DNA from 3 places in the Neorhizobium sp. BT27B genome. Region 2 is predicted to be linked to each of the others. Evidence: riboswitches for the same ligand, from Rfam matches in the RefSeq annotation. Region 2 holds a riboswitch; each other region holds the start of a gene.

Region 1 (3,893 bases), 140 kb from region 2:
GCTGACCTGCAGGATTTCCGAGCAGAGATTGCTCATGGTGATGCGGCCGGCGATCGGGTTGGCGCGGTTCACCGTGTCCTCGAACATGATGTAGGGATAACCGCTTTCGAACTGGATCTCGGCGATCACCTGGAAGAACTCGCGCGCCTTGATCTTCTTCTTGCGGATACGGCCGTCCTCGACCATTTCCTGATATTTTTCCGTCACCGAGATTTCGGTGAACGGCACGCCATAAACACGCTCCACGTCATGCGGTGAGAAAAGATACATGTCCTCGTTGTTGCGGGCGAGTTCGAAGGTGATGTCGGGAATGACGACGCCGAGCGACAGCGTCTTGATGCGGATCTTTTCATCGGCATTTTCGCGCTTGGTGTCGAGAAAACGCATAATGTCCGGGTGGTGGGCATGCAGGTAAACCGCACCCGCGCCCTGCCGCGCGCCAAGCTGGTTGGCGTAGGAGAACGAGTCTTCCAGCAGTTTCATCACCGGAATGACGCCGGAGGACTGGTTCTCGATCTGCTTGATCGGTGCGCCCATTTCACGAAGATTGGTGAGCGACAGCGCCACACCGCCGCCGCGCTTGGAAAGCTGCAGCGCCGAATTGATCGAGCGGCCGATGCTTTCCATATTGTCCTCGACGCGCAGCAGGAAGCAGGAGACGAGTTCGCCGCGCTGCTTTTTGCCGGCATTGAGGAAGGTCGGCGTCGCCGGCTGGAAGCGGCCGGAAATGATCTCGTCGACGAGATCGCGGGCAAGCTTTTCATCGCCGCGCGCCAGCGCCAGCGCCACCATGCAAACGCGGTCCTCGTAACGCTCGAGATAACGCTTTCCGTCAAAGGTCTTCAGCGTGTAGCTGGTGTAATATTTGAAGGCGCCGAGAAAGGTCGGGAACCGGAATTTCTTGTCATATGCGTGGTCGAACAGGTCGCGCACGAAATTGAACGCATACTGGTCCAGCACCTCCTGCTCGTAATAGCTTTCGGTCACCAGATAATCGAGTTTTTCCCGCAGGTTATGAAAGAACACCGTGTTCTGGTTCACATGCTGGAGGAAATACTGTTTTGCGGCCTGCCGGTCGCGGTCGAGCTGGATCTTTCCCTCACCGTCATAAAGGTTCAGCATGGCGTTGAGGGCGTGGTAATCGAGCGCGGCTTCGGCCGGCTTTACCGCATTCACTGGCTTTTCGAAGTTTGTCGCGTCCAAAATCGTTCCAATCCGTGTCTGACGTTGTCGACATCTTCCTGCGTGCCCAGAAGCTCGAACTTGTAGAGAAAAGGCACCTGGCACTTGGCGGAAATGATGTCCCCGGCGATGCAGTAGGCTGCGCCGAAATTGGTGTTGCCCGCGGCAATCACGCCGCGGATGTTGGATCTGTTGTCCGCATCGTTGAGGAAGCGGATCACCTGTTTGGGAACGGCGCCCTTGTTTTCGCCGCCGCCATAGGTCGGAACGATCAGGACGAACGGGTTGGGCGCGCAAAGCGCCTCATCGCTGCTGATCGGAATGCGCCGGGCGTTCATGCCCAGCTTTTCCACGAAACGGTGGGTGCTTTCCGATTTCGTGGAGAAATAAACGACCTCACCCATCGCGATGATGGTCAGGCGAGGGCGCTGATCATGTCAGGGCGAAAACCTGCCCAATGCTGCTCGCCGGCAATCACGACGGGCACCTGTCGGTAACCGAGACCCTGCACGAGGTCATAAGCCTCGGCATCGGCGGACACGTCGATGATAGTGTAGTCGATGCCCTGACGGTCGAGGGCGCGGGTGGTCGCGGTGCACTGGACGCAGGCGGGTTTACTGTAAACGGTGATGGTCATTGTCGGTCCCCTCGTGTGGAATAGGCGTGCAAAAGCGGTCGGACATCCGCCGATGTCCGGGCAAAAGAATATTGGGTATGAAGGTCGTCGCTGACGTGGCCGGACGTTAAACGTCCATCATTGCCACTGCGCGCAACATGAAATCAGCAGGCCGACATCGGCTTGCTGGTCGACATATCGATGCTTATCGAAACTCAAGAACATAAGACTTCACCCCGAAGCATTTCATACGGGACATTCGGGGAAGCGCATGCGCAGGATCATCCCGCACATATACGCGACCTTCCGGACACCCCGCCCGTGGACGTTTCGTACAAGGCAGGTCTCCTGGCTTGCGGGTCACGGCATCCGTTCCGCCTTCCCAACGCTTTTGGCGTCAGTGGCCTGATCGATCGGATGCTCGCCGCTTACAGTTGCGGGGGCAGCTTCGGCATTGTGGCGCCCGTCATGGGTTTCACGCACCGTATTCCCGTCTTAGCTTCCGATGCGAATCGGAAGAACCTTGAACACTAGATATAGTAGACGAGGTGAAAATTCCGTCAACGACTATGTTGTTTCGGCCCGATCAAGGCTGGGGAAAACGAGCGGCCTTGCCGTATAAGATCACGGTCACAGAAACTTTTTCACGTAAATTTATTTACGTACGAATTCAAAAATATTGACGCGCGTAAAATTTAGGACATATGATGAAAAATCCGCCGGCAAGAGGAGGCCCGCCGGCTGGATGTGTGCTTTTAAGGCCTCAAGGACGGGGAGGAATAAACATGACCCTCAAGAATTTCGCAAAGACGCTGCTGGTTTCCGCAAGCCTGACGTTTGCCGCCGCTGCCGCCCATGCCGAAGGCATCGGCGCATCGCTGCTCACGCAGCAGCACCCATTCTATAACGAGCTCGCCAAGGCGATCACCGCTGAAGCCAAGGCCAAGAACGTGTCGGTCGAAATCTCGATCGCCAATCAGGACCTGAACAAGCAGCTCGCCGACATTGAAGACTTCATCGTCAAGGGCGTCGACGTCATCATCATGTCGCCGGTCGACAGCAAGGGCGCACTTGCAGCCGTTGCCCGCGCCGAAGCTGCCGGCATCAAGGTTATCACCGTCGACGTACCGGTCGAAGGCGCCAAGGTTGCCTCCTATATCGGCACCGACAACTATGCCGGTGGCGTCAAGGCCGGTGAACTGATGGCCGAACAGCTTGGCGGCAAGGGCGAAGTCGCAATCATCGACTACCCGCTGGTGCAGTCGGTGGTGAACCGCGTCAACGGCTTCAAGGAAGCCATTGCCAAGCACCCGGACATCAAGATCGTGTCGATCCAGACCGGCATTACCCGCGCCGAAGCACTGGCCGTTGCCCAGAACATGCTGCAGGCTAACCCGGACATCGGTGGCATTTTTGGTTTCGGTGACGATGCCGCTCTCGCCGCAGCCGTTGCCGTCAAGTCTTCGGGCCTGACCGGCAAGGTCAAGGTCATCGGTTTCGATGGCATGCCGGAAGCCATCAAGGCAGTCGATGCCGATCCGGACTTCGTCGGCGTCATCCAGCAGTTCCCGGACCAGATGGGCAAGCTTGCCGTCGAGACCGCGATCAAGCTGCAGGCGGGCGAGGAAGTGCCGGCCGAGCAGCCGATCGTTCCCGGCGTCTACACCAAGAAGCAGTAAGTCCTCCCAAGACGCTCTGCGCATGAGGCCGTCTCTGCTTTGAGACTGCCTCCTTCGGTGGTCCGCTCCCCCAGGCGGGCCACCGGAAATCTGCGGATTGTTCGAAGCCGCCCGATGCGGCGCACCATCTGCATGATCAGGAATAAGGAGCAGCTTTCACCGCAGTGGTGGTGTGAAGCGCTCGTTGAAAGGTGACGCCATGGAAACCTCAGGCGACAAGGTGATCCTTGAGATCAAGGACATGTCCAAGGAATTCGGGGCCGTGAAGGCGCTGAAGAACATGCAGCTTACGGTGAAGCCGGGCCGCGTACACACCATTCTCGGCGAAAACGGTGCCGGCAAGTCGACGCTGATGAAGATTCTCGCGGGCGTTTATCAGCCAACGACGGGTTCGATCGTGCTCGATGGCCAGCCTT
Region 2 (3,893 bases):
CAGGGCGCGGCGCGAGACGATGGAGGGCCAGAAGGGACGGCTTCGCCAGCAGATCGGCCAGATCGAGCAGGAGCGCACCGGGCTGGAAGTGCGGCGTGACGCCAAGAACGAGGAACTCTCCTGGGTGGTCGAGGAGTTGCGACGCATTTCCAACCTCAGCGAACAAGGGCTGGTGCAGTTTACCCGGCTTTCCGAACTGCAACGCACCAAGGCGCAGCTGGATGGCGAACGCGGCCAGCTGATTGCCGAGATTGCCCGCGCAGCCACCCGCATTTCCGAAACCGAACTGCAGATCCTGCAACTGGATCAGGACCGCCTTGCCGAAGTGCTGACCGAGATGCGCGACATCGACAACAAGCTGGCGGAACTGGCTGAACAGCGCATTGCCGCCGAAGACCAGCTGAAGCGCATCGACATCATCGCGCCACAGGCCGGCATCGTGCATGAACTGGCTGTGCACACGATCGGCGGGGTGATTTCACCCGGCGAAACGGTGATGCAGATCGTGCCGACCGACGACAAGCTGGTGATCGACACAAAGATCCGGCCGGCCGATATCGATCAGGTCCGCGCCGGCCAGAAAGCGGGCCTGCGGTTTTCCGCCTTCAGCCAGCGCACCACGCCGGAGATCGACGGCATTGTCGAAACGGTGTCGGCCGACCTCAACCACAACCAGCAGACCGGTGAAAGCTGGTATTCGGCGCGCATCACCATTCCTCAGGATGAGCGCAACAAGCTGGGCGACCTGACGCTGGTGGCCGGCATGCCGGTGGAAACCTTTGTGCAATCGGGCGAACGATCGGCGCTTTCCTATCTGGTCAAACCGCTGACCGACCAGGTGGCACGGGCCATGCGCGAGAACTGAGGCGTTTGCCGCAGCAAAAGCGTGACATAAAAGTGCGATTGCTAAAGTTTTTTCGCAGATGCGGGAAAGCCTCTCGCGAAACATGACGGAAATCTGCTAGGCCGCTTGCGAAATATTGCATTTCCAGGGTGGCGGGACGGCTGCCCGGTTTTTCAACAAGGGCCACCAGAACCATGAACACCCGTCTTGCCGCGCTGGCTGTCGTCGCAGTCGCGCTTTCCGCATGCACCACCGCTTCTCCCCTGAAGTCGGACCCGATTTCGGCACGCTGGGTCGGCCAGTCGGCCGGCAAATTTTTTGCCGCCTATGGCCCGCAATACAGCGACGTCGCAAGCGGTTCCTCCACCGTCTACAACTGGCGTGGCGGCTACAAGCGCATCAAGATGGAAAATGGCAAGAGCGCCAGCGTCAGCTGCGCGGCGACGCTGACGGTTTCTTCGGATTACAACATCCGAGACATCCGTATCGTTGCCGATCGCCCCGGCTCCAAGGGTTCCAGCTATTGCGAAGAACTGCTGGTTCCGGCCGCCGGCTGATCCGGTTTCGGCTCGAGATTTTGGACAGGCGGCTTCGGCCGCCTGTTTGCGTTTTGGGGGTTGGATGTCTCGGGGACGAGAGAAGACGCGAGAATGCCAGGGCTGCGGTCGCCCCATTGCGGTCATCACGCATGCTCACCTGCGCCCGTCGGAATTGCGCCGATAGTCAGCCATCTATATTTGGTTGCCGCGGCCCAAGCCTGCGCCTGCGAGAATCCTCTGTTGATGCCGAATGCAATCATTTGGCCCGCACCTACAACTGCAGCAGAGACTTAACGATATAAAGATATCGTTATATGATGTTGACCGGCGACTTAACTTGCAATATGGTCACCATGCCTAAGGTTCCCCGGTCGTTGCCTGCAACGTGCCTGGGCTAAGAGGGAAGTCGGTGCTCCGTGTCATGCGGAAAAGCCGACGCTGCCCCCGCAACTGTAAGCGGCGAGCTGAAGTCCAATATGTCACTGGTTTACCCCGGGAAGACGGACGGAAGTGATGAACCGTGAGCCAGGAGACCTGCCTTTGGCGAAATAACGTCCACGGGCGGGGTGTCCCAGTGTGCCGTAGCAAAGGCTGCATCGTCGCGGCCGATCTTGCTATGCGTCCGCAGACCCATGCCCCCAACTTTATAGGGGCACAACATGTCTCAGACCTGCAGTTTCACGATCACAAGCCTACCCTTCGACGAGGATTATCGTCCTTCGGCACATACGCGCATCACCACCAATTTTGCCAATCTGGCCAGAGGCGAAAAGCGGCAGGAAAACCTGCGCAATGTCTTGGCGATGATCGATAGCCGCTTCAATGCCCTCGCACACTGGGATAATCCCAAATCTGACCGTTATTCGGTCGAGTTGGAGATCATTTCGGTCGAAATGAACCTGGATGTTGATGGCGAGAAATTTCCTCTCATCGAGATACTGAAGACGACGATCGTAGATCACAAAACCGGGGAACGTATCGAAGGCATTGTGGGGAATAACTTCTCCTCCTACGTGCGCGACTACGACTTCAGCGTGGTGCTGCCGGAGTATAACAGGAGCCTGCCTGCCTTCAGTATTCCGGCCGACTTCGGCGACCTGCATGGGAAGCTGTTCAAGTCCTTTCTGCAGTCAGATGCCTACCGGTCGCAGTTTCGCAAGCCGCCGGTCATTTGCATCAGCGCCTCGACCAGCAAGACCTATCACCGGACCGAAAATCATCACCCCGTCATGGGCGTCGAGTACCGGCAGCATGAATTCTCGTCCACCGACCAGTATTTCGGGAAAATGGGATTGCAGGTTCGCCACTTCATGCCTGCGGGCAGCGTCGCGCCGCTGGCTTTCTATTTTGTTGGCGACTTGCTGGGCGATTATTCCAATATCGAACTGATCGGCATCATCAGCACGATGGAAACGTTTCAGAGGATTTATCGCCCTGAAATCTACAATGCGAATGCAGCGGCCGGGACATTTTACCAGCCCAATCTGAAACACCAGGACTATTCGCTGACCCGGATCGCCTACGACCGCGACGAACGAAGTCGCTTGGCGGTGGATCAGGCCAAGTTCACCGAAGAACACTTCATCAAGCCATACCGCGCTGCCCTTGAGCAACTGTTTGCTCACTGCGCCGCCTGATCAACACTTAGAAGAGGTCCCCATTGTGAAGAAACTTCTCCCCACATCGACCGCCGGCAGCCTGCCGAAACCCTCTTGGCTTGCGCAGCCCGAAAAACTGTGGTCGCCCTGGAAACTGGCGGATGAGGAATTGCTGGAGGGCAAAAGAGACGCCTTGCGCCTTTCGCTGGACGATCAGCAACAGGCCGGCATCGACATCGTCAGTGATGGCGAGCAAACACGCCAACATTTCGTCACGACGTTCATCGAGCACCTCGAAGGGGTCGATTTTGCAAAACGCGAAACCGTCAGAATTCGCGATCGCTACGATGCGAGTGTCCCGACAGTTGTCGGCACTGTCTCTCGCCAGAAGCCGGTTTTCGTCGAAGACGCCAGGTTTTTGCGTCAGCAGACCAAACAGCCGATCAAGTGGGCTTTGCCGGGTCCGATGACGATGATCGATACACTCTTTGACGGGCACTATAAGAGCCGAGAAAAGCTCGCTTGGGAATTTGCCGGGATACTCAACGAGGAAGCAAGGGAACTGGAGGCGGCCGGCGTCGATATCATCCAGTTCGACGAACCTGCTTTCAACGTTTTCTTTGACGAGGTGAATGACTGGGGTGTCGCCACTCTGGAAAGGGCAATCGAAGGGCTGAAGTGCGAGACCGCCGTCCATATCTGCTACGGTTACGGCATTAAGGCCAATACGGATTGGAAAAAGACGCTTGGGTCAGAATGGCGGCAGTATGAGGAAACTCTCCCCAAACTGCAGAAATCCAGCATCGGCATGATCTCCCTCGAATGCCACAATTCTCATGTTCCGATGGATCTTCTGGAGCTTGTACGAGGGAAAAAAGTGATGGTCGGAGCCATCGATGTGGCAAGCGATAC
Region 3 (3,893 bases), on a different contig from region 2:
CGCGTCGCGCTCGCTGCATTCTCCGGGCAGCATGATGAGCGTCACGCCGCGCGCGCGCGTCATGCGGGCCAGTTCGTCGGCGCCATAAGGCCAGCGGTCATGGCCGCCGAGGATACGCACGAGAATGAGCTTGGCGTGACGCGCCACCTTGTCGATCCACAGATCGACCGACATCGGGTGGCGCAGTTCGGAAATATTGGCGAGCCTGAGCGACGGCATGCTTTCGCCGCCCTTGGCCCATGCGGAGGCAATGCCGTTCAGATCGCTGTCGGTAAAGGACAGCACCACCACGTCGCCCGGCGTCTGGTCGAGGTCGACCGGTTCGATCAGGTCGTCAAGAGACGAGGACGTGGTGGCGAGGATATGCATCAGGCCGCCAGGATCTTTTCGATCTTGGCCGCATCGATGCCCTTTTCGCCGATGACGACGAGACGCGAACGGCGCTCTTCATTGGCTGCCCAGGGGCGGTCAAAGTAGTGGTTGACGCGCGGGCCGACGGCCTGCACGAGAAGACGCATCGGCTTGCCGGCCACTTCCACATAACCCTTGATGCGCAGCACCTTTTCCGCCGCCGTCACATCGGCGATGCGCTGGCTGAGTTCAGCCGGATCGGTGATCGCCGGCATATCCAGAACAAAGCTGTCGAAATCGTCGTGTTCGTGGTCCAGCTCGTCGTCGTGATGGGTCTTGCGGTTCTCGATATCGTCTTCGACGGCCAGGCCCAGACCGATGAATACGGCCGGATCGACCACGCCATTGGAGGCCGGCACGATGCGCACGGCGCGCGGCAGATGTTCGGTCACATGCGCGGTGGCGATCGCCAGACCCTTTTCATCGAGAAGATCGGCCTTGGTCAGGATCACGAGATCGGCGCAGGCGATCTGGTCTTCAAACACTTCCTCGACCGGGTTGTCATGGTCCAGACTATCGTCCTCGGCGCGCTGGGCGGCCAGCGCTTCCATGTCGTCGGCGACGCGGCCTTCGGCCAGTGCCAGACCATCGACCACAGCGACAACGCCATCGACGGTGACGCGGCTTTTCACGCTCGGCCACTGAAATGCCTGGATCAGCGGCTTGGGGAGGGCGAGGCCGGACGTCTCGATCAGGATATGGTCGACCTTCGGCTCAAGCGCAAGAATCCTGTCGATTGCCGGCACAAAGTCGTCGGCCACGGTGCAGCAGATGCAGCCATTGGCCAGCTCGACGATATTGTCGTCCGGGCAGTTTTCGATGCCGCAGCTTTTCAGGATTTCGCCGTCGATGCCGACATCGCCGAACTCGTTGACAATAACGGCAAGGCGCTTGCCTTCGAGGTTCTGCAGCGTGTGGCGCAGAAGCGTGGTCTTGCCGGCGCCGAGAAAGCCGGTGACGACGGTGCAGGGAATACGGGCGAGATTGGCGGTCATGAGCTTTTCCTGAATGTCGGTCTATGCGTTGAAATCGAAGGGCGGAATACGGGCGATCATGTTGCGCTTGAGACAGTCCGGCCGGCCCTTCCAGGGCATCAGGCCGTCGGCCGAGGTGGCGATCAGTTCGGCGCCGGTGATCAGGTCGGCGGCGTTTTCGAGGTCGAGATGGCCGAATACATAGGTCCAGCCGTCCTGCCGTGCGATCACGGCGCTTGGGCCGCGCTTGCAGTTGGAAAGGCAGCTGACGCTTTTGATAGTGACGTTCGGCACCTGTTCAGCCGCTGCTTCCACGGTTGCGTTGAGCAGATGCGTGCCCTGACTAGGTTCCTCGGTCGAGCCTTCGCTGGCGCGGCAGCTGGCGCACACAAAAATCGTTACCGCCGGCGTTTTTGCAGCGGGGTCAGTTTTCTGGTCGTCGTCGGGCTGGAAGAAATCCAAGCATCTACCCCGTCTAATTCAAAACATGCGGGGTGCGGGCGCGATGACTGGATGCCGGTCGCGCCTGAAAAAAACATCCTTGCCGGAGCACCCCGCCCGGCTGGAATTTCTGTCTCTGACGGCAGGTCTCCTGGCTTGCGGATCGTCGCCCTATCGCCGCCTTCCCGAAATCGCTTTCAGTGGCGTGGTGCGGGGCTAACCGCCTACAGTTGCGGGGGCAGCCGTGGTTTGAAGCCTGAAGACCGGCCGTACCACGTTCCCTCTTAGCTTTCCCCGTTGCCGGGAAAAGACCGTCACCCTTTCCCTAGGCGTCGGTACACGCAGTGTCAATGCAAACGCCCTTGTAGACGGCATGGATTGCCGCGCGAAACGAATCCCCTATAGTCCGCGCTTCCCGAAACGAGCCGTCGCCGAGGAGCCGAAATGAAAGAGATCGACCAGCAGGAAGCCGAGCGCCACCAGCGCAAGATGGCCAATCGCAAGGCGGTGCAGGATGCCGAAGTGGCGGAAAAGACTTTGGAAAAAGGTCTGCTGATAGTCAATACCGGCCCCGGCAAGGGCAAGTCGACGGCGGCCTTTGGTCTGGCGCTGCGCATGCTCGGCAATGGCCGACGCGTCGGTGTCGTGCAGTTCATCAAGGGCGCATGGGAAACCGGCGAACGGCCGGCGCTGGAACTGTTTGGCGATCGCGTCGAATGGCACACGATGGGCGAGGGATTTACCTGGGAAACGCAGGACCTGAAGCGCGATGTCGCGGCCGCCGAACGCGCCTGGGCCAAGGCTGAGGAACTGATGGCCGATCCGTCCATCGGGCTTCTTCTGCTCGATGAACTCAACATCGCGCTGCGTTACGATTATCTCGACCTCGATGTCGTCATCGCCTCGCTGAAGGCACGCCGCGAGGACCTGCATGTCGTCATCACCGGCCGTAATGCCAAGCCTGCCTTGATCGAGGCGGCCGATACGGTGACCGAAATGTCGCTGGTCAAACATCACTTCAAGGCGGGCGTAAAAGCCCAGTCCGGCATCGAGTTTTAAAAAATCATGACCGCACGCGCGCTGATGTTTCAGGGAACCGGCTCGGATGTCGGCAAGTCGCTGCTTGTCGCAGGCCTTGCGCGTGCGCTGACCAATCGTGGCCTCAAAGTGCAGCCGTTCAAGCCGCAGAACATGTCCAACAACGCGGCGGTGACGGCGGATGGCGGCGAGATCGGCCGCGCGCAGGCCCTGCAGGCGCGGGCGGCAAAGGTGCCGCTGTCGGTGCATATGAACCCGGTTCTGCTGAAACCGCAGAGCGAGGTCGGGGCGCAGGTCGTGGTGCAGGGCCGCGTGCAGGGCAATGCGAAAGCATCCGAATATCAGGGCATGAAGGCGGCGTTGATGCCGCGTGTCATGGAAAGCTTTGAACTTCTGAAATCACAGGCCGATATCGTTCTGGTCGAAGGCGCCGGCAGCGCCTCGGAAGTCAATCTGCGCCGCAACGACATTGCCAATATGGGCTTTGCTCGCGCTGCCGATGTGCCGGTCATCCTGATCGGCGATATCGACCGCGGCGGCGTCATTGCCAGCATTGCCGGCACCAAACTGGTGCTGGATGCGGAAGACGCGGCGATGATCCAAGGCTTTATCGTCAACCGGTTTCGCGGTGATCCCACCCTGTTTGCCGATGGTATGGCGATGATCGAAGCGCATACCGGCTGGCAACAGATTGGCCTGTTGCCTTTCTTCAGTGAAGCCCGCCGCCTGCCGGCCGAAGATGCTCTGGCGCTCGATGCTGCCGCTATCGACAAGACGGGCGCCAAAATCCGCATCGCCGTGCCGGTCCTGCCGCATATTTCCAATTTCGACGATCTCGATCCGCTCGATGCCGAAGCGGATGTCGATGTCATCCGGGTGCGCCCCGGCGAAGTTTTGCCGGCCGATGCCGATCTTGTGCTTCTGCCAGGCTCGAAGGCGACCATATCGGATCTCGAAACCTTCAAGGCGGCTGGCTTCGATATCGATCTTGCTGCCCATGTGCGACGTGGCGGCTATGTGCTTGGCCTG

What was found. Region 2 has a riboswitch for cobalamin ahead of AAIH70_RS12910 (DUF1852 domain-containing protein). Riboswitches for the same ligand answer to the same signal wherever they lie in the genome.
Region 1: linked by a shared signal. The riboswitch ahead of nrdH (glutaredoxin-like protein NrdH) and the one ahead of AAIH70_RS12910 (DUF1852 domain-containing protein) in region 2 are both predicted to bind cobalamin.
Region 3: linked by a shared signal. The riboswitch ahead of AAIH70_RS20380 (DUF1636 family protein) and the one ahead of AAIH70_RS12910 (DUF1852 domain-containing protein) in region 2 are both predicted to bind cobalamin.

Annotation. Positions count from the first base shown of each region.
Region 1 covers NZ_JBCIYT010000004.1:379,859-383,751, forward strand. The annotation lists gene nrdE (class 1b ribonucleoside-diphosphate reductase subunit alpha) at 1-1,203, opposite strand, end outside; gene nrdI (class Ib ribonucleoside-diphosphate reductase assembly flavoprotein NrdI) at 1,173-1,586, opposite strand; gene nrdH (glutaredoxin-like protein NrdH) at 1,598-1,819, opposite strand; cobalamin riboswitch at 2,120-2,339, opposite strand; gene AAIH70_RS13530 (substrate-binding domain-containing protein) at 2,584-3,477, shown strand; gene AAIH70_RS13535 (sugar ABC transporter ATP-binding protein) at 3,677-3,893, shown strand, end outside.
Region 2 covers NZ_JBCIYT010000004.1:240,321-244,213, forward strand. The annotation lists gene AAIH70_RS12900 (HlyD family type I secretion periplasmic adaptor subunit) at 1-865, shown strand, start outside; gene AAIH70_RS12905 (hypothetical protein) at 1,039-1,401, shown strand; cobalamin riboswitch at 1,727-1,939, shown strand; gene AAIH70_RS12910 (DUF1852 domain-containing protein) at 2,043-3,020, shown strand; gene AAIH70_RS12915 (methionine synthase) at 3,046-3,893, shown strand, end outside.
Region 3 covers NZ_JBCIYT010000007.1:294,354-298,246, reverse strand. The annotation lists gene cobN (cobaltochelatase subunit CobN) at 1-369, opposite strand, end outside; gene cobW (cobalamin biosynthesis protein CobW) at 369-1,406, opposite strand; gene AAIH70_RS20380 (DUF1636 family protein) at 1,428-1,847, opposite strand; cobalamin riboswitch at 1,951-2,157, opposite strand; gene cobO (cob(I)yrinic acid a,c-diamide adenosyltransferase) at 2,271-2,885, shown strand; gene AAIH70_RS20370 (cobyric acid synthase) at 2,892-3,893, shown strand, end outside.